Regions from separate parts of the Lysinibacillus sp. NPDC098008 genome, predicted to be linked through region 3. Evidence: riboswitches for the same ligand, from Rfam matches in the RefSeq annotation. Region 3 holds a riboswitch; each other region holds the start of a gene.
The links. A riboswitch is a leader RNA that binds a small molecule or an ion and turns the genes downstream of it on or off. The one in region 3 is predicted to bind thiamine pyrophosphate.

Region 1 (11,118 bases), on a different contig from region 3:
ATTCTTTTATTTAGTGACAGTCGTAGCGATTGGTAGTGTTGGTGTGATGTTTTCAACCATTACTAAAAGGACAATCGTTGCAATGATAGCCACATACGGTTCTATTATTTTTTTAGGTGGGATTACAGCCTTTTTCTTCTTTTTAACAACGGCCTTCCATCAGATGGGGAATCCCTCTGGGGCAGGTACTTCCTTTATGACCTATTTTTGGGCGGCTATTAATCCTGGTGCACTGATGTTAACGCTGGTGTCTTCAGATATGGACAATGCATTGGCAGAGCTCTCAGGTGTGGAATTGCCTGTATGGGTTACGTATTTAATTGTTTATATAGTAATAATTATCTTTTGCTTAGCCATTGCGATTAAAAAATTGCGTGCCAATATGAAAAGTAACCGATGAGGAGGAATGATGATGGAGCGTCGTAAGCAATTACAAAAATATATTCAGCGTGCAAAGCTCAGCTTAATAGTTGAACGAAGCATTCCTATTGTACAGTATGGTTTGTTTTTAGCATTGCTTGCGAGTGCTTCACTCGTTGCTCTTTCGCGATTATTTGTCTGGCCCTATTATCGCCAAATAGCGTTTGCTGTTTTTGTGCTTGTGCTTATTGCAACCGTTGTTTATCTATGGTGGAAGCGTGTAAAGGAGCAAGAGGCTTTGCACACGCTGGATCACTATTTTCCACATAATGAGCTTGTAACAGCATTATCCTTTAAAGATAATGAGGACCCACTTGTACAAGCTTTACTCACAAAGGCTATCCAAAATATTGAAAAGGCATTTATAAGCTTTAAGGCGCGTAAAAAATCTTTATTTCGTCCTAAAGCATTGCTTGGCTTATTTATAGCAACAGTTGTATTAGCTATGCTTCATCTATTCCCAGCAGCTACGCAAATTGAAGCCATTGAGGTTGAAAAAGAGCAGGCTGTTATTGAGGATATAAAAAAAGAAGTTGCTGAGCTAGAGAAAAAAGCGCAAACAAAAGAAGTAAAAGAGCAATTACAAGAACTGCAAAATACGTTAAAAGAGTCAGAAACAGCAGAAGAGGCATTGCGAGAGCTGGTGAAAAAGCAAAAGGAGCTAGCTTTAAAGGAACAACAGTTAAAGGATAAGCAAACAGCAAATCACGAGGGTGTCAGTGAAGAGCAAGGCTTATCAAAGGAAGAGATTGAACAGCTAAAGGAACTTGCACAAATGCAACAGGAGTTAACTGACAATGCAAGTACTACACAAACAGCTATGAGCAAGCTTGGTAAGCCAGCAAGCAGCTCCTTACAAAATGCAATTGCCAGCGCTAATAATGCAGCAGGTAGTAATCAACAAAATAACGCACAAAACAATCAGCAAGCAGCTCAGCAGTCTTCTAGCCAGTCACAGTCAGGCAATCAAGCAGGGCAAGCCAATCAAAATAATGGGCAAAATGGTTCACAGCAACAAAGTGGTCAAGGGCAGGGCTCAAGCCAAAGTCAACAGCAAGGACAGAGCAATGCACAAGGACAAGGTAATGGACAAAGTCAAGGGCAAGGTAACGGCTCAGGTTCAGGCAATGGAGCTGGTTCAGGGCAGGGCAGTGGTCAAGGACAGGGCCAAGGAGCTGGTAGGGGGCAAGGCGGTCGCGATTTATTAACAACGCCTGATCGTCTTGGTGGATCAAGTGAAACATCTGTGGATGGTGGGGCATTAGGGGATGGTACTCATGTTTCTGAACAACAAGGAAATGGTCCAATAACAAAGGGCTCCATCCGACCCTATGAAGAAGTAATTGGCTCCTATAGAGATAGTTATTTAGAAAGCTCAGAGCGTTTACAGCTACCGAAGGATTTACAAAATGTTGTGCAATCGTATTTCACGTCAATTGAGTCGCAGTAGGAGGAAAAAAGATGGCATTTACAGAGCAGCAGTATATAGATATGAGTGTGAAATTACAACAAGTAAAAGAAGAAATCCATCGCTTTATTGTTGGGCAGGAGGAGGCGATTGATTATACATTGTATGCCGTGCTAGCAGATGGTCATGCATTGCTAGAGGGGCTACCTGGCTTAGGGAAAACAATGCTGATCCGTACAATTTCTGAAGTGCTTGATTTATCGTTTTCACGTATTCAATTTACCCCTGACTTAATGCCTGCGGATATTACAGGAACAAGTATGATTGAGCGAACACCAGATGGTAAGCAGCAATTTACATTTCAGCCTGGCCCTATTTTTAGTCAGATGGTGTTAGCGGATGAAATTAACCGAGCAACACCCAAAACACAAAGTGCATTGCTAGAAGCAATGGGTGAAAAAACGGTGACGATTTTAGGCGATACGAAAAAGATGGCAAGACCATTTTTTGTATTAGCAACGCAAAATCCAATTGAAATGGAGGGAACATATCCATTACCTGAAGCGCAAATGGACCGTTTCCTCTGTAAAATTCTTGTTCCATATCCTGAAAAGCATGAGTTAATGGAAATTATGAGGCGTACAACAGGTGCTCAGGACATTGGTTTACAGAAGCTAATGAATACAGAGGGACTTCTTGAGGCACAGCAAATGGTGAAAGAGGTGCTTGTTGCAGATGAAATGCTGGAATTTGCAACGGATTTAGTGGTAGCCACACATCCTGAAAGACCTGATGCCCTTGAGATAGTGAAGCAATATGCCATGTATGGCAGTGGTCCACGAGGCTTGCAAAGCTTAGTTAAATTAGCAAAAGCACGAGCATTAATGAATGGACGCTTCCATGTTTCGGTTGCTGATATTAAATCTGTTGCTAAGCCAGTATTACGTCATCGGATGCTGTTGAATTATGAAGGGGAGGCTTCAGGAAAAACAGCAGATGATGTGATTGACGTTATTTTAGAACAGGTACAGCAAGGTGTAAGCAAGTGACAGTCAATTATTTATTGCCTGAAGACTGGCTAGCCAAAATTAGCCGCTTTCAAGTAGCAACGGCCTCCAAATTACGTGGGCAGCATAAAGGCTCACACCGTTCGCAACGCTTTGGGGCATCCCTTGATTTCTCGGATTTTCGAGAATACCATTTAGGTGATGATGTACGTCAAATTGATTGGAACGTCTTTGCAAGAACGGATAAATATTTTATTAAACGCTTTTTAGATGAGCAGGAGATGCGCGTACATATTTTACTCGATGCGACAAAATCAATGGCGGAGGATGCCAAGTGGTTATTTGCTCGTCAAATAGTCGCCTCGCTTGGGTTAATGGTACTTGGTCGAGATGATCGCTTGTCTTTTTCATTTGTTCAGGATGAAATAACACCACCATTTCGCCGCAAAGGCTCCATGTATCGACGTGCTTTCTTACAAATCGTAACAGATATTGAGAAAGCAAATTATGCGGGGGGCTTTGCGCAAGGGGCATTAAAGGTATTACCTAAAGATAGTACAGTGCTATTTATTGTTACAGATGGCTTGGAACCAATTGAGGAATGGGAGCAGCTACTAAAACGATTACCGCGCTATGCTGGCGATGTGCGTATCGTACAAATTATGACACAGGAAGAGCTTGCCCCGCATTATGCAGGCGATGTTCGCCTTATTGATCGTGAAACAGGTAATGATGTAAATGTTACAATGTCCTCCAAAGTAATAGATACTTATCATGCACGACGCTTGTTACATGAGGAGGAGCTGGATGCCATATGTCATCGTTTTGGCGTTCGAAAATTACAATTAAAGGTGGAGGATGGCTTGCAGCACGCAATCTTCCAGCAATTCGTAAAAGCACATTGGGTTAGGTGAGGTGAGCCGTATTGAGCTTTAGTCAAATAATATTTAGCTGGACGGCCATCATCCCGGTCATTGTCCTACTCTATTATTTCTTTCGTAAAAAATATACAGATCAGACAGTGTCATCGACATTATTTTGGTCTGAAATTATGCAGGAAACGCGTGTATCTCCTTATTTAAAGAATTTACAAAAAAATGCCTTATTTTATCTACAACTACTCGCATTGTTGTTGCTTGTCTTAGCGCTGATGAATCCCTATATCAAAAAATCAACCATTGTTGGGGCACAAACAATATTTATTGTTGATACTTCAGCAACAATGCTAGCAGGTAAAGGCACATCAACTTTTGACACGCATAAAGCAGAAATGCTGACGCTAATGGATGAGCTCAATGGAAGACCGGTTACATTAATTACAACTGGTGCAACGCCAAAAGCAATTTTACAGCAGGAAACAAATAGCAAGGATATTAAAAAAGCAATTGAAGATTTACAAGTCACCTATGAAACTGCTGAAATCAATAAGGCACTTGATGTAGCGCAAGCATTTGTGGGCGATACACCAACCTCTATTTATGTGTTTACTGATACACTTGATAAAAAGCAATTACCGATGGAAAAAGATTCGGTAAAATGGCTAGTAAGAGGTGCAGCAAAGGATTTAACGAATATTGCTATTACACGCTTTGCAGCAACAACAGATGGACAGACTGCAATGGCACTTGTACAGCTTCATAATGATACAAAAAAGGAGCAAAAAGTGACGCTTACCCTGCACGATGCAACGAATCATGAGCTTGTAGCAGATAGTGTTATTGTGCCACCACAGGAAACAATGACAAAAACCTATAAGGATCTACCATTTGACAAAACAATAACAGCTCATATTGATGCTAAAGATGATTATGCGATGGATAATAAGCAAACAGTTTTACTACAAACAACGACTGCAAAGCTAGTAATAGACCAAAGCTTACATCAATTGATACAAAAGGGATTTCAGGCAATTAATAGCAATTTGAAAATAGTGCCATCCTTACAAATAGCGGATAACAAGGATGCGACCATTATTACTCAGCAAGCAGCATTACTAGAAAAAATGGAAAAGCCGCTTGTATTATTTGGTCGTGATGATACTGAAAAAGTGACAGCAAGCGGTACAGTGACTATAACAAATGATGCTTTATTTGCTTTTAGTGACCTAAAGGATATTTATGTGAGCGCTATTTATCCGGGCTTTACTGATTATGAAACGATTGCTTCTATTGGGGAGCAGCCATTTATCCAGCGCTCTCCTAAAGGTGATATTGTTGTATTGGCTGATATTGCTGATACAGATTGGCCCTTGCATCCATCATTTCCACTATTTTTATGGAGTGTGGAGCAGCAGCTATCTGAGTCAACAGCATCACTTGGCATTTTTTCGCCGAACGAACAACGTGTAGTAGCATTAACGCAAGAAGACTGGAGTGTTTATTCACAACAGGATGAATTTCTATCCTCTGTGGCAAATGGTGTACTAACAGCACCGCAGCAACCAGGTGTTTATACAGTACGCTCAGCTAATGAAGAAAAACAATTAATTGTGCAATTACAAGCTCAGGAACGTATGATTGCACAGGGAACAAGCTATACACTTGGTAATATTTCTGATAATGGCAAGGAAGAAGTATCAAAGGCTTCCTTTGTGCCTTGGCTTATTATTATCATAGTCGTATTACTTGTTTTAGAGTGGGAGGTGCAACGACGTCGTGGATTTACGAATTGATATGCCATTAGCATTGTTGCTGTTACTTCCATTATTTCTGTATTTTGGATGGACTTACTTTCGTGAACGTCAGCGGCTGAAAAAAAGCCATCTCGTTGTGCTTATAATGCGTATGGTGGCAGTAGGCTGTTTAGTGTTTGCACTAGCAGGTCCCTATCTATTATTACCAATTAAAGAAGAGCAAATTGTTTATTTAGTGGACCGTTCAGCCTCTATGAATGGTACAGAGGATGAGATGGTTCAGTTTATTCAGGAAAGCTTACAGTCGAAAAAGGAGCAACAGCTTGCAGGGATATACTCCTTTTCTTCCACACTACAAACAGAGGCTATTTTGTCGAATACATTAAAGGACGTACCAAAGCTCACAACGATAACGGCAACCGATCAAACGAATATTGAACAAACGCTACAGCTTGCCTCTGGAATTATTGATCCGAAAAAGGCAACACGTTTTGTTTTGCTAACGGATGGTAATGAAACAAAGGGGGATGCTTTAGCATTTGCTACAAAGTTTAAAGGAGCCAATATTAGTGTAGATATTGTTCCTTTTAGTCAGCCAGTTACTAATGATGTATCACTGAAAAGCTTTGTTTCCCCACAAGTGGCATATGTAGGGGAGCAGCAGCAATTAGTAACAGAGGTTTATGCAATGGCAGCAGGACAGGGTGAGCTATTATTATACGAAAATGATGAGCTTATTCATCGTGAGGCGGTCGAGCTTGTAGAGGGCTCCAATGTATTTACCTATAAACATGCGGCAACTGGTGAAGGGCTTGTGAAATATGAAGCAGTTGTGCAAGTCGGACAGGATGCTATTTTTGAAAATAATAAATTAACAAGCGTTACAATGGTACAAAGTGAACCACATTTATTGATTGTCAATGGCTATGATACAGCCTCACCAATTGCAGCGGCACTTGGCAGTCAAGGTATATCCCATCATGTTGTAGCAGCAAGCAGCTTACCAAATGAACTCTCTAGCTATTTGCAATACAATGCGATTATTTTTGATAATGTACCCGGCCATTTAGTGGGCGAGGCAAAAATGAACGTTATTGAACAGGCTGTGAAAAACTTTGGTGTCGGCTTTACAATGGTTGGTGGCGAAAATAGTTTTGGCTTAGGTGGTTATTTTAAAACACCGATTGAAGCACTATTGCCTGTAGAAATGGAGATTAAAGGTAAGGAGCAGTTGCCATCCTTAGGGCTAGTAATTGTGCTTGACCGCTCTGGTAGTATGAGTGGCTCTAAATTAGAGCTTGCTAAGGAAGCAGCAGCACGTTCGGTTGAAATGCTGCGCGATGAGGATACATTAGGATTTATTGCCTTTGATGATCGCCCGTGGGAAATTATTGAAACAAAGCCTCTTAGCAGTAAAGAGGAAGCGGTGGATACAATTTTATCCGTTACACCGGGTGGTGGAACTGAAATTTATGCTTCGTTGGCACAAGCCTATGAGAATTTAGCAGATTTAGAGCTGCAACGTAAGCATATTATTTTATTAACAGATGGACAATCACAGCCTGGTAATTATGAAGATTTAATTGCGGAAGGCAAGGATAGTGGAATTACATTATCAACAGTAGCGATTGGGCAAGATGCGGATGCAAATTTACTGGAGTTATTGAGTGAGATGGGCAGTGGACGCTTCTATGATGTTGTAGATGAACAAACAATTCCTTCTATTTTATCTCGTGAAACGGCTATGATTTCTCGTACATATATCGAGGATAATCCATTTTATCCGACGATTTATAATGCGACGGGATGGCATACACTATTTGCTAATGGCGTTCCTCAAATGAATGCATATATTGGAACAACAGCGAAACAGGGAGCTACGGTGATTGCGGAAAGCGAGAAAGAAGACCCCGTATTAGCGCAATGGCAATATGGGCTTGGTAAAACATTTGCCTTTACATCTGATTCAACAGGTAAATGGACGGGTGATTGGGCTAGATGGCAGGAGTGGGGAACATTTTGGCAAACGCTTATTTCACAAATGCTACCAAGCTATAATGATGTTGCCTATGATGTCAGAGTGGAGTCAGATGGTTCGTTTATGATTACAGATCCTACAAATGAAGCGGCATTTTTAGATATTGTAGCCGTTAATGAAGCAGGGGAGGAACTAGCAACACAGCTAGAAACGATCTCAACTTCTCAAGTTCGTGCAACAGTACAGACAGAGCCTGGACTGATTTTCTTCCGCATTGCTGATGAGGAGCAGGCCATTTATCAGGCAGGCTTAAGTGTTCCTTATAGTGCTGAATATGAGCTGCGTCCAGTGAATGAGTCGTTAGTCGAGGAATTAACAAAGCAAACAGGCGGTGCTACGATAAAAGAGCCACAAGAGGTTTTTCGTGACTTTACACAAAAGGGAGCGGATCGTCAAAACATTGCAACATGGCTTATGCTAGCAGCGATGCTGTTATTCTTTATGGATATTACCATTAGACGCTTTGGCTGGAATTTCCTTACTAAGCCGAAGCACAAAGCGTCTATTCCTGAACAACAACCCATACAGGCTGAGGATACAAATGTTGCACAGTTGTTAAAGGGCATGAAAAAACGATCATAATGATGAAAAAGAGCAGTGCAAAGAACTAGGATTTTGCACTGCTTTTTGTTGTTTGGGTGGGTGAGTGATCAAAAAAAGCGTAGCACCGCTCAAAAGGACAATTATTCATAAAGCGAGAATTTTCCATACCTTACGAGCGCCGTTTTTTGTAAGCTGCTTGCAATGATAACACCTAAAATAGCCCCAATGGTACTGGATGTTAAAAAGGCTGGCATAAAAAATAATGCAGCTACAGATGTTCCCATTAATAATTGGGCATAAGGTACTGCGATAAGTGAAGCAAGAATACCTGTTCCAATTATTTCGCCAACGCTAGCTAGCCACATTTTATGGCTATATTTATAGGCGAGCGCAGCACATACTGCACCAATAACACTCCCAGGAATAGCTAATAAAGAGCCTGTACCTGTAAAAATACGAATAATCGCTGTCACAAAGGCAATGATAACAGTTGGTACAGGCCCAAGCATAATGGCTCCAATAACATTGACTGCGTGCTGAACAGGATAGGCACGTGCAATCCCTGTAGGAATGGATACAAAGGTGGAGCCCGCAACAGCAATTGCTACCAATAAAGCCATAATCGTTAGTTTTCGAATGGGCATATCATTCACTCCTTTTGCGAATAGCCACTAGCAAAATAAAAAAGCCGCCTCCTTTAAACAATAGGAAGCGACCTTGCATATATATTGATAATAAGCAAGCAGCGCCACTTCCCTCCGCTAGTGTGAACTAGATCAGGTTCAAAGGGTCTGTATATCAACATATACATCTCAGCCTTGTAAAGACTCCCCTAGTGGTAATAGAATAATAATTTTAGTAGAACACCAATAATGTACCATATTCCAAAAAATAGTCAATAATTTTTCAGCATTAATGTGTATCGGGCTGCATAAGGTGTGGTGCTCTTTTTATTGTCCAAATTAGCGCAATAAAGAAGCAGGCTAATAAAATAATTGCACCAAAAATATAAGGGCTGTTCATATTCCAATCAAAGAGAATACCTGCTAATGCTGGGCCAATCATATTACCAAGGCTCATATAGGCATTGTTTAAGCCAGCGGCAAATCCTTGCTCATTGTCAGCAAGCTTAGAAATCAATGTATTGACAGCAGGTCGAATTAATGTAGTTGCTGTTGAGAAAATCGTTGCTACCACTAAAATAAGCGCAAATCCTGACACAAATAATATTAAGTAAATAGAAATGGATGCGACAAATAAGTTGATTAAGACAACCTTCATCTCTCCTAAGCGCTTAAAGAGTGGCGTAATCACAAACATTTGAACAACTACGCCAAATGCACCACCAACCACTAAAATAATGGCAATATCACCAGGTGTATAATTGAATTTTTCTGTAACAAATAACGATAGCGTTGTTTGGAAATTAGCGATACCAAAAGAGAATACCATCATAATAATGAGCATTACGAAATAAGGCATATGTACAGAACGAGCCATTTGCTTTGCAAGATTGTCTTGCTTTTGTTTATTTTGTACAATGCTTGGCTTTGTTGATGGCAGTAAGAAAAATGATAGCAGTGCTGCTAAAATAGCCGCAGTACCAGCTGTATAGAATGGAAAATGCAAGCTTACTTCTGATAAAAAGCCACCGATGCCAGGCCCAATCATAAAGCCAAGTGACATAGCAGCACCAAGCATCCCCATTCCTTTTCCTCGTTCTTCATATGTTGTAACATCCGCAACAAAAGCCATAATAGGAGGGGCTACAAATGCAGAGCCAAGACCGCCTAAAAAACGGGCAACAAAGAGCATCCATACGTCTGTAGAAAGTCCAAAACCAATTTGTGCAAGACCTGATAGGATAAGACCAAAAATAATTAAATTTTTGCGACCATACTGATCTGAAAGATTCCCAGCAATCGGAGAAAATACAAATTGTGCTAAGGCGAATGTTGCAATTAACATACCAAGAACTTGTCCTGCTGCACCAAATATTCTTAAATACTCTGGCATAACAGGGATAATAATACCAATACTCCCCATTGTGATAAACATATTAAACATTAAAAGATATAAAGCCGCCTTATTGGACTTTTGCTGGGTCATCAAATAACTCTCCTTTTTATCACCAAATATACTACAGTCTATCATAAGCGAACCTGTCATTGTATCGGTTGAAAGTCTGAAATGATAGTTTCTATCAAGCAAAAGGTCTGTCGTGAGCATAAAGCTACTTCGACAGACCTTTTACAATTGTTAACGAATACTCATTTTAAATTCTAAAAACAATTCATTATATTTCCCTAAATAATCAGGTCCTAAGTTTTTATAGACCTCTAATGTATCACGTTGCTCCTCAGAAGGGTAGTAGCGTTCATCTGTGACAACCTCTTCATCCATTAAGTCCATAGCAGCAATATTTGGTGTAGAGTAGCCTACATAATCAGCGTTTCGAGCACCAGCATCAGCACTTAACATAAAATTAATAAAAGCATGTGCCCCATCGATGTTTTTCGATGTTTTTGGAATAACCATATTATCAAACCATAAATTTGAGCCTTCCTCAGGTACTGCAAAGTCTAGCTCCTCATTTTCAAACATCATATCAGCAGCTTGCCCAGACCAAGTAAGGGCTACGGTTGCTTCATTATTAATCATCAGTGGTGTGATTTCATCACCGATAATTGCCTTCACATTTGGAGCAAGTGTAATTAGCTTATCAGTAGCCTGACGCAGCTCATGGTCATCTAATGAATTTAATGAGTAGCCAAGACTATTTAAGCCCATCCCAATGACTTCACGAGCACCATCCACTAAAAAGACTTTACGCTTTAAGGAAGGGTCCCATAAATCTTCCCAAGAGGTAAAATCTAAATCACCCACAAGGCTTGGATTGTAAACAATGCCTACCGTTCCCCAGAAATAAGGGATTGAATATTGATTGTTATCGTCAAATGGCAAATCTAAAAAATAAGGGTCAATATTTTTTAAATTAGGGAGCTTTGTTTTATCTAAAGGAATCAATAAATTTTCTTCCTTCATTTTTTCAATCATATACTCAGAAGGG
Region 2 (11,118 bases), on a different contig from region 3:
GAAAGAGGCAGAAGGTAATCTTGAGCGTGCCAAGCAATTAAAAAAGCATTTACTTGGTCAAATTGCAGGAGCACTGCCACAGCGTACATCTACTTTATTTACACAGCTAGCAAACAATACGGAAAATATGCATCAGCTTAAGCAGGCACTTGAGGAGGAGCATATTTACTATACACAATGTATAGCAACAGAACAGCAGCACTATCAGAAAGCGTATAAACAACATCAGCAGGAGCAGGAATCCTATCGTTTAGCAAAAACACTTAATGAGCAGTTTGCTGAACAGGAGAATCGTCAGCAACGTTTAGAAATATTGTTACAGGAGCAGGAGAATTATCGTGCAAAGGAGCAGGAGATTGCTTTAGCAGAACAAGCAGAGCGACTCGTGCTGCTTGAACAACAATGTCTGGATTTGCGTGCTGAATATGATGTCAAGGTACAAGCACATCAGCAAGCACAAACTAAGCAACAGCAGGCTATTGAGCAATTGCAGCAGGCACAGCAAACGTATGAATTAGAACAAGCGAAGGAGGCTGAGCGTCAGCAAGTTGCTCAGCAGGAATTACAGCTACAGGCATTGCTGCCGAAATTCGAGGCTTACGAGAACAATGTACAGCAGCTACAAATAATAGAGCAATATGTTGAAACAGCCAAGCAAGCAGTAGCAGATAATCTTACACTAGTAGAACAGGAGCAATTACAATTACAGCAGCTTTCACAAACAATTGAACGGCTTGAACAGCAGGTTGAACCATATGAAGGGTATTTAGAGGAGTTACCAAGGCTACGTGAGCAGGTATCTTTATTAAAACAGGTTGAAAAATATACAAAGGCAGTCGAGCTAGCGCAGCAGGATGTTGATACTTTAAATGCTGCTTATCAAGCAAGTAAACAAACGTTGCAGCGGATGGAGCAACAATGGCTAACCAATCAGGCTAGTATACTGGCCAAGCAATTAAAGGATGGGGAGCCTTGCCCTGTTTGCGGTAGTACAACGCATCCTAAAACAGACCACCAGCAATTGGCAACGGTTGACCTAGCACAGGTGGAAGCATTAAGAGTAAAAGCTTCTTCAGCTGAGCGTATATATGTAGAGAAAAAAGCGCTGGTTACCTCTACACAGCAGCTACTTCAAGAGGCGCACCAGCAATTGACAGCGCATGCTATTAAGCAAGAAGAGCAAGCAGCTATAGAGGCGTCCTTACAGCAAGCTGAGCAGGAGATTACAAGGTTAAAAATTGTTAATCACCAGCTAGTAGATATGCGATTAGAGCTGAAAAATCAACGTCCTAAAATTGAACAGCTACAGCATAAGCAAGTAGAATTAGAGCAATATTTAACAGAGCAGATGCAAAAATGGACAAAGCTACAGGCAGTTGTAGAGGAGCAACGCAAGCAAATCCCAGCAGATTTACCAACATTACAGCGATTGAAGCAAGCGCTGACGGATATTAGCCAGGAAAAAATTCAACTTCAACAACAATGGCAGGAGAGTCAGCAATATTTACAGACAGCACAGCAAGCAAGAAGTAACGCAAATATGGCTGTAGAAATGGCATGGCAAGCTATTGAGGAAGTAAAGCAAAAAATAACGACGAAGCAGGAGCAATTGGCAGTTAGCATAAAGGATGCGGGCTTTGTAGATGATAAGGATTACCAAGCTGCTAAAAGAAGCAGTATGGAGCTAGAGGCACTTCGCAAGGCATGTAGTGATTATACGTTACAAGTTCATACCTTAAAAATTCAGATTGCGGAAGGTGCTAAACATCTTCAAGGAAAAGAGCAGCAGGATTTAGCAGCTATGGAAGCAAAGATAGAAAATCTGCGTATTATTTATGAGGAAGCCTTTAAACGCTTACAGCAGTTAAATGATGTTGCACAAGCATGCCAAGCCTTTATAGAGAAAGTAGAGGAAACAGCAAAGGAGCTTCGTTCACTGGAACAAGAGGCAGGTCGAATAAAGGAGCTTTATGGGCTATTAAATGGACAAAACTCGAAAAAGCTATCCTTTGAGCGTTATATTCAAATTAATTATTTAGATAAAATTACAGAAGCTGCAAATATGCGCCTTTATCATTTATCGAATGGTCAATTTGAGCTAAGGCGCTCAGATAGACTTGAAAAGCATGCGAAGCAAAGCGGTCTTGGTCTAGATGTTTATGATGCTTATACAGACCAGCTTCGAGATGTTAAAACATTATCAGGTGGGGAGAAGTTTAATGCCTCCTTAAGCCTTGCTTTAGGGATGGCTGATGTGATTCAAAGCTTCCAAGGCAATGTTCATATTGAAACGATGTTTATTGATGAGGGCTTTGGCTCACTTGATGAGGAGTCATTAAATAAAGCGATTGATACATTAATTGATTTACAGAATTCAGGGCGGATGATCGGTGTTATTTCGCATGTTCCCGAATTAAAAACGGCAATGCCAGCCGTATTACATGTGGAAAAAACATTGAATGGCTATAGTCAAACATATTTTGAAGTGAAGTAAGATGAAAAGGAGTGGCTCAAATAATATTGAGCCGCTCCTTTATTTCGTACGTGGAGGCGCTTTAGGAGTTGTTCCTTTCTTTGAGGCCATGACCTTTTTTACAATAGGTATGATAATAGGCGCTAACTTTACAGCAGTTTTCACAACGTTCGATACTTTCATTTAAAAAACAGCTCCTTTTACATTTACTACTACCTGTTTGTGTTACGTTTAAAACATTAACGAGCAACACGAATTGCCTGAATAATATTCCAAACTACAATGCCAAGTGATACGATGGCATAAAGAGCGAACGATACAATCCAGACGATAAGAAATGTATTGCCAGATGTTGAGTCCAAACTAAATGTAGAAAAAATAAAGACAATCATAAATAAAATGCCAAAAACAAAAGGAATTAAATGTGAAACAAGGGCACGAATAGAATGTCTTTTGACATCGCTATCTTTTACAACAAAATAAACAATTAATGGCACGATAAAAGGGGCAAAGAAAATACTGAGATAGCTAAAGGCAGATAAAATTTTAGGGTTCTCCATAGTTGTACCTCCTTTTTTTAATATTTACGCATCAAAAACAGCAAAGTTTCAAAAAAATTATAAGTGAAAGAGGTTGTTATCCTAGCTGTATTTGCTTACAATGGAGATGTTCAAAAAATTTCAGATGTAATGACCACAAGGGGAGCTGATGATGTCAGCTGAGAATGGGCACGTAATGCCTTGACTCTTTGAACCTGTAAGTTAACGCTTGCGTAGGGATGTGGATAGAAACCAACACTCGTACGATGTGAGGCTCTGTCCTGACATCGTTTTTTCATTTTTTTAAATGAAAAAATGTCAGTAGCAGATACACGCGTGCATTTCTATTCCTGCTCTTGTATCCTACATCGGAACAAAGGAGAGAATATCTATGGACAAAAAAAGATTACTAATGCTTACGGAGATTGCAATATTTGCTGCGATTGGTCTTGTACTCGATCAAATCTCCTTTAAAGTATGGGCACAAGGCGGCTCTGTTAGTCTTGTGATGGTTCCCATTGTACTAATGGCATTTCGTTGGGGATTAACCGCTGGGCTTACAACTGGTTTACTTGTAGGTGTTATCCAAACAATGTTTGGTGCTTATATTGTACATTGGCTTCAGGGACTATTGGATTATGGTGTTGCCTTTACAGTTGTTGGACTAGCAGCAATTGTACGTCAGCCATTATTAGAGGCTGCTAAACATAATGATAAGGCAAAAATGGTACGTTATATTATAATAGGCACTGTGTTTGCTGGCTTTTTACGCTATGTAGCACATACTTGTGCAGGTGCAGTATTTTTTGCAGAATATGCGGGCGATCAAAATGCATGGCTTTATGCCATTATTTATAATGGTACGTACATGCTGCCTGCAACCATTTTAACAGCAATTGTCAGTGTATTAGTATTTACAGCAAGACCACAATTGATACAATATTAATTTCTCAAAAAAAGTTATTTTATACAAAGGTCGTTACTATACGATCAGTGTGTTAAAGGTTGACACATGTTACATGTGGTGAAGTCCTATATGCTAATACAACTAATAAAAATTTTGGTGATAATATATCGTATAAGTTAGCATATGTTAAAGGTGATAATTTCTCCTTAGGAGGTGACAGTGGTGGTGCTGTTTATGTATTAGATGGTCTTAATACTAATGTTAATTTTGCTGGTGTTGTTACAGGTAACCGTATTATTGGTAATGCCATTATTGGAGGATGGGTTACTAAATATCAGGATGTACAACCATATTACGGAATATCTTTGCATAAATCGAGTAGTAATGTTAAAGTTAATTGAAATTCAAGAGTAGTATACAGATTAGGAGTGATTTTATGAGAGCATATAGCTACCTTTTTTGATACTTGCACTATTAATGGGTTGTAGCGCAAAAGAGCCGCCTCAGGAACAAATAGCCTTTACAACATTACTCTCAGTGAATACAGGACCTAAGGATCATCAGAATAACTGGTTAAGCTATAAGGCTTCTACAATGGAGGAAATGCAAAATCTATGGGCATATTTCCAGGTACAGGATGATCTACCAACCGTTGATTTTGCCATCAATGATGTTTATTTTTTTAAATATGTTGAGGCAGGCTGCCAATTAGATATTACAACGATTACGCAATCTAATAAAGTTATGCAAATAAATCTGGACTATAAACAGGAAAAGAATGAACCTTTGGATTGCTTTGCCGTGGAGAAAGTCCGTACCTCTGTTATATTGTTAGAAAAGACAGCAACTACGAAAGTTACATTTAACAATCAGGCATATACTAGTACAGTAGCTATTAAGACATGGTAAATAAAATTAAACTAAAGCATGTAGCCAACAATAGGCATACATGCTTTTTTTGAATAAAATAAATTGCATTTTGACTAATAAATAAATCATTTTGTAAAATATAATTGTCAAAATGATGAACAATAGCTAGGTGGTGGACGAATGAGAACTCGATTAAAGGAGCTTCGGGCACGTGATGGCTTGAATCAAACAGAGTTAGCAAAATTGGCACAGGTTTCGCGCCAAACAATTAGTTTAATTGAGAGAGAAGAACTTATTCCATCATTATTAATCGCTATACGTATTGCAAAAATATTTAAGGAGCCTATTGAAAATATTTTCTTTTTTGAGGAGGGTGAACTATGAAAAAACATATAGGCGGAATGTTGATTAGTGTATTAGTCGGCTTTACAGTAGTGTATTTATTGCTTGGACGACTAGCGTTTGATATAAATATTCCATCAATGAAACTTGAGTTAACAGTCATTTTTACGGTTATTTCCATTTTATTGATGATTATAAGCTTGATTGGATATAACAGGATAAAAGTATATTATAGGAAAATATGGTTGGTGATGAATAGGATGAGTTCGAGCTGTTGCAATATAGACGTTTAGGGGACATCATGCTTGCGTCAAATATAGCTATTTATTTTTCTATTTTGATGTTAGCAATTGCTAGTTTAACAGATGTACCAACGATTTTTATTTTTATTGGCATAGGATGTGTATTACTTAGTTTTATACTGGATATGATTTTTTTAGAGCTAGCGAAAGTGGTTTAGCCAGAGCGTAATTGGTCGTCTCTCAATGATAAAGACTATGCTAAAAGTATAATGACAATTAGTGATGAAGGTGGACATCATATTATACTTAACGGCTTGTACGGCTCTTTTCGTAGCTTAAATGTGCTATTGCTACTAGCTATACTTTTCCTAATTGCATATTCTGTGATTTCAGGTGTATCTCAGCTAATGGCTATTTTCCTGATTGTCTTTATATTAGTTATTACGAATACACAATATATGCTAACGATTCGTAATAAATAGACCTACTGAAAGTGATGTATATGCCCTTATTTGCACATTGTGCCAAGCATACAATATTTCAAGCGTTTTGAGTTCTATGCTTGGGAAGTTATGTTATAGTTAAGGGTAGACATTTAACAGGAAAGGATCGTTAAAGATGATTGTAAAAACACAAGAGGAGCTTGAAGCTTTTAAAAAAATTGGCCGTATCTGTGCTGAGATTCGCGAGGCGATGAAGGCAGCTACAAAACCAGGTGTCACAACGCTTGAGCTAGATGAAATGGCAGGTCGTATGTTTGCAGAGGCTGGCGCTATTTCTGGGCCAAAGGGAGAATATGATTTCCCAGGCTATACTTGTATTAGCGTTAATGAGGAAGTGGCACACGGTATTCCAGGGAAACGTGTTATTAAAGAAGGGGATATTGTGAATATTGATGTATCTGGCTCTTTAAACGGTTACTTTGCGGATACTGGTATTTCATTTGTAGTAGGTGAAGGCTACGAGGATAAAGAAAAGCTATGTCGCGTTGCCAAAAGTGCTTTTGATCGAGCAATGACAAAGGTAAAAGCTGGCTCCAAATTAAATCAAATTGGGAAAGCAGTTGAGCGTGAGGCAAATGCTAATGGCTTAACGGTTATTATGAATTTAACAGGTCATGGCTTAGGGCAATCTTTACATGATGAGCCAAATCATATTTTAAACTATTATGATGCATGGGATTCTACCATTATGAAGGAAGGCATGGTGCTTGCGGTGGAGCCGTTTATTTCCGCAAAGGCAGAGCATGTTGTAGAAGCTGGCGATGGCTGGACATTTGTAACACCTGATAAATCACTTGTTGCTCAAATTGAACATTCCATCATTGTAACAAAAGACAAACCAATTATTTTAACTTCATTAGATGAGGAATAATAGAAATACAAAAAATCCTGCTAACCAATTATTTTTGGTGGGCAGGATTTTTTTTCATAAATAAAATACCGACAAAGAGGACGCCACATAAAAATAGCGCAGCTGTTGTGACAAGTAACTCATCAAAACCATTATGTAAGGCGATTCCTATATAAGCCCAAATAAAAACACTTGGATATACTCTATCAAAGTGATGGAAGCGGATATGTAGTGCAATAGCTCCTCCCAATGTCAATAATATTACTGCCCAAAGAGGGATGCTAAGACCAAAGCCGTTCCAGCCATAAGCTGTTAATGTAAAACTAATATTTGTGATAAGTGTAAATGTTGCCCATGCGAAATAAAAGGCAAAAGGCAGTCGACCAGATGGCGATTGATCGTACAGAGGATACGTACTGTAAAGCATAAATAAATACAACACTAATAATAATGTAATACCAAGAGAAACAATAAATAGCTCATGATGCCATACATATATCGTTAATGCTTGCAATATATTTATGCAGCTAAAGAGCGCAGTTTGCTTCATAGATGTCTTTTTAATGTTCATAGCTAACCAATAACCAAGGAATACGTAAATAACGATCCATATTACATAACTTATATTAATAGGTGCAAATACAACAGAAAAGCGATTAGCAATTTCGAGTGAAGATTGACCGTTTATATGCATAAAAAAGGATGAAAAGGTTAGGATAAGTGACACAATATAGGACATTGTCATCAATATAAACTGAGGCATGCTTTCCTCTCCCTTCGTGTTAGATTGTATAGGGAAAAGACAAATATGTATAGCTACTGTCACTTTTTCTATTATAGCGGAAATTTCCAACGATGTATTGTGTTGTTTTCTTTATATTTCACATGTTGATAGGCATCCATATATTTCTTTAGTACAATAAAATTATCCAAATAAAAGGAGTGGAAGCTGACATGGCAAAAAACTTGAAAAATCTTGATTTATCAATTGAGCTAGACAAAAAGATGTATAAAAAGAAATTAAAGGTTTTACAATATGAAATGCTGAATGCACAACAATTTTTATTAAAAAATAAAATTGGTTTAATTCTAGTATTTGAAGGCTTAGATGCAGCCGGCAAAGGAGGCGCTATTAAACGCTTAGTTGAACGCATTGACCCGCGAGGCTATGTTGTACATCCTATTGCCGCTCCACAGCCCCATGAACTGCGCTACAATTATTTACAACGTTTTTGGCGAAAATTACCGCAGCATGGACAAGTAGCAATTTTTGACCGTTCTTGGTATGGACGTGTGCTAGTAGAGCGTATTGAAGGGTTTGCCACAAAGGATGAATGGTCTCGTGCATATGAAGAAATTAATAATTTTGAGAAAATTTTAACTGCAGGGGATTACATAATTATTAAGTTTTGGCTACATGTTTCAGATGAAGAGCAATTAAAGCGTTTTACAGAGCGTGAACAGAATCCTTATAAAGCTTGGAAGCTAACAGATGAGGATTGGCGAAATCGTGATAAAACACCGCAGTATATTGAAGCAGCAAATGATATGTTCGAAAAAACAGATAAGGAAAATGCACCTTGGATTTTAGTAGCTGGGGACGATAAAAAATATGCACGTGTACATGTACTACAAGAAACAATTGCCCATATTGAGCGAGAGGCACAAAAGCGTGGTCTGCATTTAACAAATGTCTTACAGAACGAACAAGCCGAATCATCCACTCAAGAAACAGTGGATGAAAAAAAAGAAAAACAACAAGCAAAATAATACAATAATGATGCTGTGGCAATAAGACATAGGTTGTTTTAGTTGTAGCAGCATCTTTTTTTACATACAATAAAATAACTAATACTGGCTGGCAATAGATAGGCATAGTAACTGCCAGTAAAAGCGTAAGCTATATAGATATTGATTGGAAGGCTAGTGTGGAGAAATGGTGCTTAAAATTTGGAACTTATTAAGAAAAAAGGGTGGGAATGTGGTCACAATTCAGGGGGAAAAATGCTACATCCGCACATTCCAAGAAAAAGATGCACAAAGTTTAGCGGGGCTTGTCAGTCGCAATAAATATTTTTGGTCGATATATGAGCCGCTACAAAGACCTGAATACTATACAATTGAGGCGCAGTATAAAAAAATACAAGAAAGCTTATATTTAATGGAATCAAAGCGGGAGTTTACCTTTGGTATCTTTGAGCATGGCACAAATAATTTAATAGGACATATTGCACTTTATGCTGTGAAGCGTTTACCATATTCAAGTGCATTTATTGGATATGCTATGGATGAATTATATATAGGAAAAGGCATCGTAACAGAGGCGGTGAATATGGTCGTTCGATTTGCATTTGATCAAATCGGTCTACATCGGGTAGAAGCTTATGTATCAACACAAAATATGGCTTCTATGCGTGTCTTAGAAAAGGCAGGATTTCAACAAGAAGGTCTTTTAAGAAAGCTTTTGTATATTAATGGTCAATGGGTAGACCATTATATGTATGCACGTTTAGAGGATGCATAGCAGGTTAAGTGCCTATCCTTCAGGGCGAAGGATAGGCACTATTTTATTCATTATTTTAATTCTTTTGTACCATCTTCAATTACATCAAGTCGACCTGTATTAGGGTCAATGATTAAGCCATGAACAGGTACATTTTTTACCATTAATGGGTGATTACGAATTGTATCAACGCTTTTCTTAACACTTGTCGCCACATCACCAAAGCCACGTAAAAAGTCTTTTAAGTCGAAACCGGAATATTCTAACATCTTAATTGTTTCTGGATCAACACCTCTAGCAACCATTTCACTAAGCATTGCTTCAGGGTCAACTGCACTCATACCGCAGTCATAGTGTCCTACTACATATACCTCATCAGCTTGTAGACCATAGACAGCAACTAATAAACTACGCATAACTGCACCAAAAGGATGGCTGACTAATGCTCCAGCACTTTTAACAATTTTGACATCGCCATTACGCAAATTCATTGCTTTAGGTAAAAGCTCTACAAGACGAGTATCCATACAAGATAAAACAACAATATGTTTATCAGGATATTTCGTTGTAATAAATGGTTCATATTTTTTTTCTTGTACAAAGTCTTTGTTAAACTCTAAAATATCTTGTAACATTGTCATGAAAATTGCTCCCTTCCTTACAAAAATATTGTAGAGGAAAAAGTTCAATATGCAAACAATAAAGACGTTATTTATATAAATTTTTACACGAAACAAGTATCTTGATGCATATTTACTTATGCATCTAGCCCAACCTGATACGCCTCCTTGTATGAAATAGCTGTTTCACCCTTCGATTTGTGAAGTGATAGTACAAAATAAAAAAACAGCTACTTTTTGGTAGCTGTTTTTTATAGATTAATATTCATTTTCTGGTTTTGGGTCTACAGTTACTGAAGATTTACCATCTAAACCTACTTGTAGGTAATGAATGAAGAATCCTGTAGAAATTAATAAAACTGCTGAAAAACCAAGAACAGTTGTAATAAACATGATTAGAGCCCCTCTCTTACTTAAATGATCTACTAAATTACCTGATTTAATTATACAATAGGTTATTAGGAAAATCTAAGGATAATTTATGACAACCATAACATACCTAGCCTAGAATATTACTAGTAAAAATGGATGATTTAGAATGCCCAATTACCATTCCGGAAGATTGGGTCTTTTTGATTATTGTGAGTAATACCATCTATATTCATTTGGCTTGATCCAATCATAAAGTCTACATGTGTTAAACTTCGATTAAGACCATGTGCACTTAATTCTTCGGTGGACATGTTCTTGCCGCCTTCAATACAAAATGCATAAGCGCTACCAATTGCTAAATGATTTGAAGCATTTTCATCAAATAATGTATTGTAAAATAATAAATTAGCTTGTGAGATAGGTGATTGATGTGGTACTAAGGCAACTTCACCTAGGTAATGAGCCCCTTCATCTGTTTCAATAAGAGCAGTTAAAATTTCCTGTCCTTGCTCTGCCTTTATATCAACAATACGGCCATCCTTAAAAGTTAATGTAAAATTGTTGATAATATTGCCACCATAGCTTAATGGTTTTGTGCTTGTGACATAACCATTCACACCTGTTTTTAATGGTGCTGTAAAAATTTCTTCTGTTGGCATATTTGCCATAAACGATTGCCCCTGCATATTTACACTACTACCACCTGTCCATATATGCTGTGCTGGTAGGTCGATTGTAAGGTCTGTACCCGGAGCTGTATAGTGTAATGCTTTATATTGCTGATGATTGAGATAATCAGCTTTGCTATGTAATTCTTTATCATGTGCATGCCAAGCCTCAACGGAATGTTCAATATCGATACGTGTTGCTGCAAAGATAGCATCCCATAATGCATCG
Region 3 (11,118 bases):
TGCTGCAAAAAGTAACAGGTATGGAAACGAATATCGGGGATATGAAAGTGGATATCCAAAATATGAAGGTAGATATTCAGGAAACAAAAACAGATATTTTGAATATTAAAGCAGATATGCAAGGCATGAAAGCCGATATTCAAGATACAAAAACAGATATTTTGAATATTAAAGCAGATATGCAAGGCATGAAAGCTGATATTCAGGAAACAAAGACGGATATTTTAAATATCAAAGCCGATATTCAGGAAACAAAAACAGATATTCTAAATATCAAAGTAGATATGCAAGGCATGAAAGCCGATATTCAGGAAACAAAGACGGATATTTTAAATATCAAAGCCGATATGCAAGACATGAAGTCGGATATTCAGGAAACAAAAACAGATATTCTAAATATCAAAGCCGATATGCAAGACATGAAGTTGGATATTCAGGATACAAAAACAGATATCCTAAATATTAAAACAGATATGCAGGATATGAAGATAGATATTCAAGGTCTACAAGCGGAGCAGAAGAAAACAAATGAGCGCTTAGATGGCATAGAGGCAAAACAGCATCTTGTCTATGAGCAAACGGGGAAATTATCTGAATATCATTCGGAAATGATGACAAAGTTAGCAACATTAGCAACAAAGGAAGATTTAGACTACTTCGATATTAAAATTTCGCAGCATGACCGTGATATTTTTCAATTAAAAAGAAAAGCTTAAGCCTTTCATAGCAGAACGAATAAAAATATGCTTGTTATCTTGTTGTATCTATGGGTATAATAATCAACGAAAAGTTCATAGTGAAAGAATGTAGGGGGGCTAGTAGTTGCTAGCTGAGATTGTGTCCGATAGGCACTGACCCTTTGAACCTGATTTGGCTCGTACCAGCGTAGGGAACATCTATTCAAAAAAGAAAATTTTTGGAAGCTGATTGTGATACGTCTGGGAGAAATCCTAGACGTTTTTTATTTTGGTGCAGCGTGTGGTTATAGATGGTGTTATAAATAGGCTTCACGTGCATTTTGCCAATGTTCTTCTGGTACTAACATTCATTGTATGAACGCTTTTATATTTTAAACTAGGAGGATTTCGCATGAAGAAATGGTCATTTATTGTATTGACAGTTGCTGCACTGCTTGCACTCGTAGGCTGTGGTGAGAAGAAGGAGGATAAGCAAGCAAAGGATGCACCGAAAAAGGTTTCTGTTGTGCTTGATTGGACACCAAACACGAACCATACAGGGCTTTATGTAGCCGAAAAGCTTGGTTATTTTGAGGAACAGGGCTTAGATGTCGAGATTATAATGCCTGGTGAGGCAGGAGCTGATCAGCTTGTGGCATCTGGGAAGGCGGAATTTGGTGTAAGCTATCAGGAAGGGATTACACAGGCACGTATACAGGATGTGCCACTTGTTTCCATCGCTGCGATTATTCAGCATAATACATCTGGTTTTGCTTCTCTTGCCTCTAAGGGGATTACGTCGCCAAAGGATTTTGAAGGGAAAACATATGGTGGCTGGGGTGCGCCACTTGAGCAAGCGGTATTGCAATCCTTAATGCAAACGGAAGATGCAGATATCAATAAGCTTGATATTGTGAATGCAGGCGATTTAGATTTCTTCACCATGATGCAAAAGGATATTGATTTTGCATGGATTTATTATGCATGGACAGGCATTGAGGCAGAGCTTCGTGGAGAAAAGATTAATATGTTGTATTTAACGGATTATAGTGAGCAGCTTGATTATTATACACCTGTCTTGGCAACAAATGAAAAGATGATTGAAAACAATCCTGATACGGTGAAGGCTTTTGTCGCTGCGGCAGCAAAAGGCTATGAATATGCGATCGAGCATCCTAGCGAGGCGGCTGATATTTTACTAGAAGCGGCTCCTGACTTAGATAAAGAGCTGGTACATAAAAGTCAAGAATGGTTAGCAGATAAGTATCAGGATGATGCTGTACAATGGGGTGAGCAAAAATTAGCTGTTTGGGAAAACTATGCAAAGTGGATGGCAAGCAATCAGGTGTTAGAGGGCGATTTTAACGCTGAGCAAGCCTTTACAAATGATTTCTTACCGAAAAAGGAGAAAAACTAATATGGCAAATTCATTAATTAGTGTACAAATTATTCCGAAAACAGAAAAATATGAGGATATTATTCCTTATGTTGATGCGGCTATTGCTGTTATTGATGCATCAGGTGTGAAGTATGAGGTACACCCGCTTGAAACAACAATGGAGGGGGAGCTATCAACATTGCTGCAAATTATTGAGAAAATGAATGATAAAATGATTGAACTTGGTGCTATTAATGTAATTACACAGGTGAAAATTTTATATCAGCCATCTGGTATTACGATGCATACATTAACGGAGAAATATCAGTAATGAAACAAGCGTTACACAAGGGAAGGACGATATTTTTTATCGCCTTCCTCTTATTCATATGGGAACTAATCGTGTATGTGGCTGAAGTTCCTCAATGGCTACTGCCTGCACCAAGTGTCATTGTGCGAGAAGGCTTCCAGTCCTATCAAACCTTTATACCACATGCTTTAGCAACGGTGCAATTAGCGTTATTAGGGCTTGTTATTGGGATTGGCTGCGGTCTTATCGTTGCTATTATTCTGCATCGTTTTACATTTATTCGGGAATTGTTTTATCCAATTCTTATTATGTCGCAAAATATTCCGATTCTTGTCTTAGCACCACTGCTTATTATTTGGTTTGGCTTTGGCTTATTACCAAAGTTAATTATTATTTGTCTGGTTTGCTTTTTCCCTATTGTGATTGCAACGATGGATGGCTTTCGTCAAACTGACGCTGCACTAAAGCATTATTTTCAAATGATTGGTGCATCCAAGGCACAAACCTTTTGGAAGCTCGAATGGCCCTATGCCTATCCAGCTATTTTTTCAGGGGTTAAAATTGCGGCTACCTACAGTGTGATGGGCGCTGTGATTGCTGAGTGGCTTGGTGCTAAAAAGGGAATTGGTGTATATATGACCTTAGCACAGTCCTCCTTCCGCACAGATCGGGTATTTGTGGCGATTTTTGCGATTGTTTTGCTAAGCTTATTGTTATTTAGTAGCATTCGTTTACTTGAAAAATTTATGGTGAAGGGGAGAGGCTATAATGCTGAGCATTCAAAACATCGTTAAGTCCTTTGATACCCTTCAAGTTCTTAAGGATATATCCTTTGAGGTGAGGGATGGCGAGTTTGTGGCGATTATTGGGCCTTCAGGCAGTGGCAAAAGCACACTTTTTCAATTAATTGGTGGTGTATCGTCCATTGATCAAGGGGCAATTTTATTAAATGGTGAGGCTATTCAGCACAAGCGGGGAACGATTGGCTATATGCCGCAGCAGCCTTCTTTGTTGCCATGGCGGACGATTATAGAGAATGTCACGATTGTGGAGGAGCTTACAGGTAAGCCCGATAGAGAGCGTGCCAAGGCATGGTTAGAAAAGGTTGGACTTGCTTCCTTTATCCATGCATATCCTCATGAACTATCAGGGGGGATGCAGCAGCGTGTATCCTTTATCCGTGCCATTGTGAGTGATAAGCCTATTTTATGCTTAGATGAGCCATTTTCAGCGTTGGATGAATTTACACGACTTGAAATGCAGGCATGGCTTTTATCTATTTGGGAGCAATATCGTAAGTCGATTTTATTTGTCACCCATAGTATTGAGGAAGCGCTTTTTTTAGCGGATCGTATTCTTATATTAACGAAACGCCCTGCCTCCATCAAAAAAGAAATTATTGTGCCATTTGCTAGACCACGGCAAGGAGAGATTCGCCATTCTGCTGCATTTACAGCATTGAAGCAGCAGCTATTTACATACTTACAGGAAGAAAAGGAGGATATCTATGCTGATTGATGCGCATATTCATTTAGAGCAATATAAGGATGAAGAAATTCCTTCCTTGCTGGATGAGGTAGACGCTGTGATTGCTGTGAGTATGGAGCTATCCTCCTGCCAAAGAACACACCAATTAGCCAAAATGTATAGCAAGGTAAAGGCAGCATTTGGCTTTCATCCCGAGCAGCCTGTACTTAGTCAGATGGATGAGGATGCATTGTTTAAGTGGATTCGTCGTTATCAGGATCATATGGTCGCAGTAGGTGAGGTAGGCTTACCGTACTATTTAAGGCAGGAACAGGCGATTGACAATGCTCCCTATATCGCTTTGCTAGAGCGTTTTATTGTCTTGGCAAAGGAGCTTCGTAAACCAATTATTTTACATGCAGTGTATGAGGATGCGATGATTGCCTGTGATTTACTTGAAAAGCATCAGGTTCAGCGAGCGCATTTTCATTGGTTTAAAGGGGATCAGGCAGTGGTGCAACGGCTGATTCAGCATGGCTACGCTATTTCCATCACGCCTGATTGCTTATATGAGGAAGAGATTCAGCAATTAATTCAAGCTTATCCGATTGAATTGATGATGGTGGAAACAGATGGTCCATGGCCGTTTGAGGGGCCTTTTGCAGGTAAGCGTACAGCGCCATGGATGATGCATTCAACCATTCGGATGATTGCGGCGATCAAGGGGATAACTGCACAGGAAGCGGCATATATACTGATGCAAAATACAAAAAATTTCTATCAACTTTAACGCTGAAAAGCAGTATCGGTAACGATTTAATCGTGCTGATACTGCTTTTTATATTTAGTGTGCCCCTGTTCCAATTGCTCACGCTTTGTTTTGGTGATTCGTTCATGTGTGCTAAATGAGGTAGATTGACGATGCTTTTCAACATCCTTGCCGCTTGTGCGCTTTATATGCTTGCGCCTCTTCTTTGCCTTTGATTGTGACATATTTATGCCTTCCTTTCTAAAAAAGTAACACCTCGTAAGTATGATACTTACGAGGTGCTTACATGTATTAGTGAGATACGTCCTGTACAGAAATACCTGTGTTTGCTTTAACATCCACTTCACGATATTTCGCTTCATCACTTTCTTTAGAAAGCAATGTGCCAATAAAGCCACCAAGGAAGCCTAGTGGTACAGAGATAAGGGCTGGGTTCGTTAACATAATTAACGGTTCACCAACGAAAATAGCAGCACCTTCAACTGGATTCCATACGTTTGGTGATACAGCTACGATCGCTAATGCTGAAATTAACCCTGTTAACATCGCTGTTACAGCACCCGCTGTATTAAAGCGTTTCCAATAAATTGTGTAAATAATTACTGGAAGGTTAGCAGAACCCGCAATACAGAATGCAAGCGATACTAGGAACGCAACGTTTAATGTTTGTGCACCAAGTGCTAATAGGATAGAAATAACAGCGATTGTGATTGAGCCGATACGAGCTGCAAGCACTTGCTCTTTCTCTGAAATTTTACCCTTTTTAATAATTTGACCATAAATATCATGAGATAGGGCAGATGCACCCGAAAGTACAAGACCTGCTACTACCGCTAGAATTGTCGCAAATGCTACCGCACAAACGAATGAGAATAGAATATCGCCACCAAGTGCGTCTGCAAGAAGTGGAGCAGCCATGTTACCAGCAGGGTTAGCTGCAATAATCTCTTCTTTTCCAACGAATGCTGCTGCACCGAAGCCTAAGAAGATTGTTAATATATAGAATAAACCTACAATCCAAGTAGCCCAAATTACAGATGAACGAGCTGTTTGTGCATCTTTTACTGTAAAGAAGCGCATTAGGATATGTGGTAGACCTGCAGTACCTACTACTAAGGCAATTAACATCGAAATTGTATCAATACCGTTTGTATAGCGTAAGCCAGGATTTAAGTATGCTGCACCGTTATCCGTAGCCGTTGCCATTTCTCTAAACATTGTCGCAATACTGAAATCAAATTTCAGTAATACTAAGAAGGAAATAATCACAGTACCTAACATTAAAAGACAGGCTTTAATAATTTGTACCCAAGATGTTGCTGTCATACCACCGAATAGTACGTAGGTTGTCATCATCACACCTACGATTAATACGGCGATCCAATAGTCAATTCCTAAAAGTAATTGAATAAGTGCTCCTGCACCAACTAGCTGTGCAATCATGTAGAATAAAACAATTGTAATTGTACTTAAAGCCGCCGTTCCGCGAACTTTTGCATTATTAAAGCGCGCTGTAATCATATCAGCTAATGTAAATTTCCCAAGGTTACGTAATGGCTCCGCTACGATGTATAATACCACTAAGTAAGCTACTAAATAACCAATAGAGAAGAAGAAACCATCAAATCCGAATAATGCGACTGCACCAGCTATCCCTAAGAAAGATGCTGCAGATAAATAGTCACCTGCAATAGCTAGTCCATTTTGCCAGCCTGTTAAACCACCACCAGCAGTGTAGAAATCACTTGCTGAAGATGTGCGCTTAGATGCCCACCATGTAACAACTAATGTTAAACCAACAATGGCTACGAAGAAAAATATAGCTGTAAAGCTCATCGGCGGCCACCTCCGTTTTCATATTCGGCAATAATCGCCTTTGCTTCTTTGTCATAGCTATTTGCCTTCGCTACATATAAATGACATAACCCCCATGTCATAAGGAATAGTCCTGCAGAGTAAATCCACACCCAAGTAATCTCCCCAAATGCCTTTTGGTGTAGAATTTCCGTATATGATGTCAAAATTGGTAACATCATGTAAGCTGCTAAAAATATGACAGTCATAGACCACAGGAAAGAATTTTTCTTTCGTACAAGTGCCTTGAATGACTCTTGCTTTGCAATTGCCTCATAATCAATTACGACTTCTTTTTTTGTTTGATTGTTCGCCATTAACATTCCCCATTTTGTGTTTTTTTTCTGCCTTAAGACTTATTTTTGCTAGTTTAGTGAATTCACATTTTCATTTTATGAAACAGTTCACGAAATTGCAATACATTTCAGAAAAATTATGCAAAAAAAATTTCTCAGAAAATAGTCCTAAAAGAGAAAAAGCGTTTAGAAACCTAGCATTCAAAGGGTTTTAGAATATTCAGATAAATAAATGAGGCGAAGGGAAATCTAGGTTTTCAAGAAAAACAGAAGGGTAAATTTACAAAATAATAATGTTTTTTCAAGCGAAAATAAACACTATTTACCTAGTGAATACTGGTTTTTTTCTGTTTTTTGGAAGTAAAATAATATTGTTCGATAAGTAATTTAGTAGAAATTCAATAACAAAAAATGCGAAAAAATCGACAAAAAATCGTTTTTTTCGCATCTTTTTCTGTAAATTTTGAATAGAAATTCAGTCTGTTAAATTAATGAGAAACATCTGACACAGACACACCTGTATTTGCCTTTACACGAATTTCTTTATAAATACGCTCTGCCTCTGCATCCGTTGCTTTGTTAGATGACAAAATTGTCCCTAGATAGCCTGCAATAAAGCCTAGTGGAATCGTAATAATAGCTGGTACAGCAAGTGGCACAAGTGGAGTACCCACAAAAATAGCTGCGCCTTCAACAGGACTCCAGACATTTGGTCCCATTGCCCCTAAAACTAAACATGATACTAAACCTGTAACCATTGCTGTTACAGCACCTGTTGAATTGAACTTTTTCCAATAAATTGTATAAAGAATGACAGGCAAATTCGCTGAAGCACCAATACAAAATGCAAAGGATACAAGGAATGAAACATTTAAGCTTTGCGCAAATAAAGCTAAAATAATCGACACAATCGCAATCGAAATAGAGCCTGTACGAGCAGCGATTACTTGCTGCTTTTCTGTTAATTGTCCATTTTTAATAATTTCCCCATAAATATCATGAGAAATAGCAGAAGCTCCTGTTAATACTAAGCCAGATACAACCGCTAAAATTGTCGCAAAGGCTACAGCACCAATAAATGCCATCAATACATCTCCACCTAAGTAATGTGCAAGCAGTGGGGCAGCCGTATTGCCAGCTTTACTTTCGGCAAGAATTTGATCAAGCCCTACAAAGTTTAATGCACCGAAGCCTAAGAAAATTGTTAATGAGAAGAAAATAGCTGTAATCCAAGTTGTCCAAGAAATAGAAGCACGTGCTGTTTTGGCATCTTTTACTGTAAAGAAACGCATTAAAATATGTGGTAAACCTGATGTCCCTAAAACTAAAGCCATCATCATCGAAACAGAGTCAATTGTACTTGTATATTTAATGCCTGGTACAAGGAATTCCTCACCATGATCGACCGCAATCGTATCGAACATTTTCATGAGTGAAAAATCAAATTTTACTAACACTAATGTTGCTAATAAGCCTGTCCCAAATAATAGAAGACTTGCTTTAATAATTTGTACCCAAGACGTAGCTGTCATGCCACCAAATAATACATAGGTTGTCATCATCACACCGACAATTAATACCGCAATCCAATATTCAATGTCAAATAGTAGCTTAATAAGCGCACCAGCACCTACTAGCTGTGCAATCATATAAAGAATCACAATAATAATTGTGCCTGATGCTGCCACACCACGAATGCGCTTTTCATTAAAGCGTGCTGTCAGCATATCAGCTAATGTATAGCGACCTAAATTACGCATAGGCTCAGCAATCACATAAAGCAGCACTAAATTGGCTACTACATAACCAACAGAGAAGAAGAAACCATCAAAGCCTGTTAAAGCAATAGCGCCAGACACCCCAAGAAATGCTGCTGCAGATAAATAGTCACCTGCAATGGCAAATCCATTTTGCCAGCCCTTTAAACCACCGCCAGCCGTATAAAAATCAGCCGCAGAGGATGTGCGCTTTGCTGCAATATATGTAACAACAAGCGTTAAACCAACAATTGCTAAAAAGAAACTAATCGATACTAAATTCATTTATTTTCCGCCTTTCGCTTGATACTCTGCTAGCACAGCAGCTGCAGCTTTATCGAATGAAGCAGCTTTTTTTACATATACCGTACAGAGCACAATTGTCATAATAAATAATCCTGCAGAATAAACCCAAACACCCGTAATATTACCAAAGAATTTTTGTTGTAGTACAGGCTGGAAAGCAAGAATCGGCAGCAAGATATAAAGGATTAGAAAGATTGCTGTAATCGAGAACAGGAAGGTGTTTTTCTTTCTTACAAAGCGATTGAACGATTCCATTGCTTCAATTGCATCATAATCAATTGCTTGCCCCTGTTTTGTGTTTGAAACGTTAGCCATTATTATTCCCCCTAAAGTTATATATTTCTGTTTTAAACGACATATTTCTTGATGACTCGTCGTTATATTCACTTATTTTATGAGGGAGATTTCTATAATGCAATACTAAATTTCGATTTTTAAAAATTTTTAGTTAAATATAAAATAATGGAATAACATAGAAATAATAAGGATTTACTAGAAAAAATTTTTAGGAAAGCGAAAGAAATTTTCTATAGAAATAGTATTTTAAAAATAATTTATAATAGAGAATAAGAAGTATAGGACGAAATTTAAACATAAAAGAGAATTTTCTGTAATTTATTATTGTACAATTAAGATTTCGAGAATGTTAAAAAATAGGAAAAGTTGTTATATAACAACTAGATGCTATTGAAAGAAATAGTAAAAATAAGCTTTAAAAAATTTTTAAAAAAATTGCTTTGTTTGGCAAATTTGCGGCAATATCAGTTCGCAGCAAGACCATTATGTTGTATTTAACTGCTAGAATGCATAAAATAAGATGGTGAACTGAAGGGAAGTGAGTAATGATAATGAAAAAGAAACGTATTGTACTGCTTTTAATACTAACAATCAGTAGTATTTTAACGGCGTGTGGCAGCTATAAATTTGAGCCATCATTAAATATTGAGGTTCAAGATTTTTCGATGACAAACCAGCACAATGAGCAAGTACAATTAGAGGATTTAAAGGGGAAGCCATGGCTAGCAATGTTTATCTTTACAAATTGTACAACCGTCTGTCCGCCAATGACGTTTAATATGACAGGCATTCAGGAGGAGCTAGCGGATAAAGGCATGAAGGATTATCAAATTGTTGCCTTTAGTGTAGACCCTGAGGTAGATCAACCTGAGGTATTGGCGAATTACTTAAGCAATTATAATGTTGTAGATGAAAGCAAATGGCAGCTACTAACGGGCTATGAGCAAAAATTTATTGAACAATTTGCACGTCAATCCTTTAATTCAGTTGTTAAAAACGATCCAAATTCAGACCAGGTCATACATATGTCACGTTACTATTTAGTTAATGCGGATGGCACAGTTGTGAAAGATTATGATGGCGCAACAGACGTCCCAGTCGAAAGCATTGTCGCAGATATGAAAGCTCTTATTAAGGAGAGCAAATAATGCAGTAGTCCATGTGACTGCTGTATTATTTTATCAAAAAATAATATACATCCAGTCAAAATGAAATACTAAAATCAATATATGTATGATTCGTATTATATTATGCTTTATAGTATTAATTTAATAAGTGATTTTTTAGATAAAAGTTCAAAAAATTTATTAATAGAATAAGTTTTATATATCCATGTGCTTTGCTGCAGAAGAACACGCTAGAGGAGTGGGTTGGATTGGCTTTTCCCTCGTTTCTAATGTAAACTGCTCATTGTTACATCAGGTGTAGGTACATGGGAATGCCAATGCGCGTCGGTACGAATAAGAGGATTGAGGGATATTTTTCTTTATTCCAACTCCTCACAAATAATTTTAGTTTACATAATATAAATTATAGGAAGTTATATTTCATTGAAAAGTATACTTATAATAGTGAGATATTTTAGTGTACATGGACATCAAAGTCTAAACTTTACTTAATTATCAAAAAAGTTTAGACTTTGGTGTCTTCTTTTTTATTCCTCATAGGATTCACTCAAACAAATGTTTCTATATATAAAAAAAGAAACCGCATAGCAAATGTTTATTCTTCATTTCGTATTTTGTGTGTGGCATTCACTTTATGTTCCCGTAATGTAATGATAAATAATAGCATTATTTCTTTGATTTGAGATTGGAGTGCTTTTCTACGGGCCAATGTGTTTTGCAATGAAAAAATACACAGTAGTGCAATTGCAAATGCAGAGTGTTGCAACTTGACACGGAGCCTCTGCGAGCATGATTAAAAAGCCTCGGAGCCAGCTATATCAAGGGCTGGCTTTTGCCTAAACGAGGCTATCATGCCCGCCACTCCATGTAAAGTTACAAC

Region 1: linked by a shared signal. The riboswitch ahead of thiW (energy coupling factor transporter S component ThiW) and the one ahead of ACIQVU_RS00335 (ABC transporter substrate-binding protein) in region 3 are both predicted to bind thiamine pyrophosphate.
Region 2: linked by a shared signal. The riboswitch ahead of thiT (energy-coupled thiamine transporter ThiT) and the one ahead of ACIQVU_RS00335 (ABC transporter substrate-binding protein) in region 3 are both predicted to bind thiamine pyrophosphate.

What each region holds. Positions count from the first base shown of each region.
Region 1 covers NZ_JBIWBA010000002.1:328,378-339,495, reverse strand. Annotated here, with positions in the region: gene ACIQVU_RS04040 (ABC transporter permease) at 1-400, shown strand, start outside; gene ACIQVU_RS04035 (hypothetical protein) at 413-1,870, shown strand; gene ACIQVU_RS04030 (AAA family ATPase) at 1,882-2,877, shown strand; gene ACIQVU_RS04025 (DUF58 domain-containing protein) at 2,874-3,749, shown strand; gene ACIQVU_RS04020 (vWA domain-containing protein) at 3,761-5,506, shown strand; gene ACIQVU_RS04015 (VWA domain-containing protein) at 5,490-8,087, shown strand; gene thiW (energy coupling factor transporter S component ThiW) at 8,189-8,692, opposite strand; TPP riboswitch at 8,785-8,892, opposite strand; gene ACIQVU_RS04005 (MFS transporter) at 8,961-10,157, opposite strand; gene ACIQVU_RS04000 (ABC transporter substrate-binding protein) at 10,308-11,118, opposite strand, start outside.
Region 2 covers NZ_JBIWBA010000019.1:44,310-55,427, reverse strand. Annotated here, with positions in the region: gene ACIQVU_RS15230 (AAA family ATPase) at 1-2,494, shown strand, start outside; gene ACIQVU_RS15225 (magnetosome magnetite crystal formation protein family) at 2,713-3,033, opposite strand; TPP riboswitch at 3,162-3,269, shown strand; gene thiT (energy-coupled thiamine transporter ThiT) at 3,404-3,958, shown strand; gene ACIQVU_RS15215 (hypothetical protein) at 4,018-4,320, shown strand; gene ACIQVU_RS15210 (hypothetical protein) at 4,397-4,828, shown strand; gene ACIQVU_RS15205 (helix-turn-helix transcriptional regulator) at 4,970-5,173, shown strand; gene ACIQVU_RS15200 (hypothetical protein) at 5,406-5,591, shown strand; partial or broken gene ACIQVU_RS15195 (DUF3169 family protein) at 5,622-5,855, shown strand; gene map (type I methionyl aminopeptidase) at 5,992-6,747, shown strand; gene ACIQVU_RS15185 (hypothetical protein) at 6,776-7,489, opposite strand; gene ACIQVU_RS15180 (polyphosphate kinase 2 family protein) at 7,681-8,496, shown strand; gene ACIQVU_RS15175 (GNAT family N-acetyltransferase) at 8,663-9,250, shown strand; gene ACIQVU_RS15170 (beta-class carbonic anhydrase) at 9,301-9,870, opposite strand; gene ACIQVU_RS15165 (hypothetical protein) at 10,108-10,242, opposite strand; gene ACIQVU_RS15160 (aminopeptidase) at 10,383-11,118, opposite strand, start outside.
Region 3 covers NZ_JBIWBA010000001.1:55,428-66,545, reverse strand. Annotated here, with positions in the region: gene ACIQVU_RS00340 (coiled-coil domain-containing protein) at 1-716, shown strand, start outside; TPP riboswitch at 799-909, shown strand; gene ACIQVU_RS00335 (ABC transporter substrate-binding protein) at 1,090-2,094, shown strand; gene ACIQVU_RS00330 (thiamine-binding protein) at 2,096-2,386, shown strand; gene ACIQVU_RS00325 (ABC transporter permease) at 2,386-3,159, shown strand; gene ACIQVU_RS00320 (ABC transporter ATP-binding protein) at 3,134-3,883, shown strand; gene ACIQVU_RS00315 (TatD family hydrolase) at 3,873-4,622, shown strand; gene ACIQVU_RS00310 (hypothetical protein) at 4,649-4,825, opposite strand; gene ACIQVU_RS00305 (solute symporter family protein) at 4,893-6,437, opposite strand; gene ACIQVU_RS00300 (DUF485 domain-containing protein) at 6,434-6,772, opposite strand; gene ACIQVU_RS00295 (solute symporter family protein) at 7,240-8,793, opposite strand; gene ACIQVU_RS00290 (DUF485 domain-containing protein) at 8,794-9,129, opposite strand; gene ACIQVU_RS00285 (SCO family protein) at 9,663-10,259, shown strand.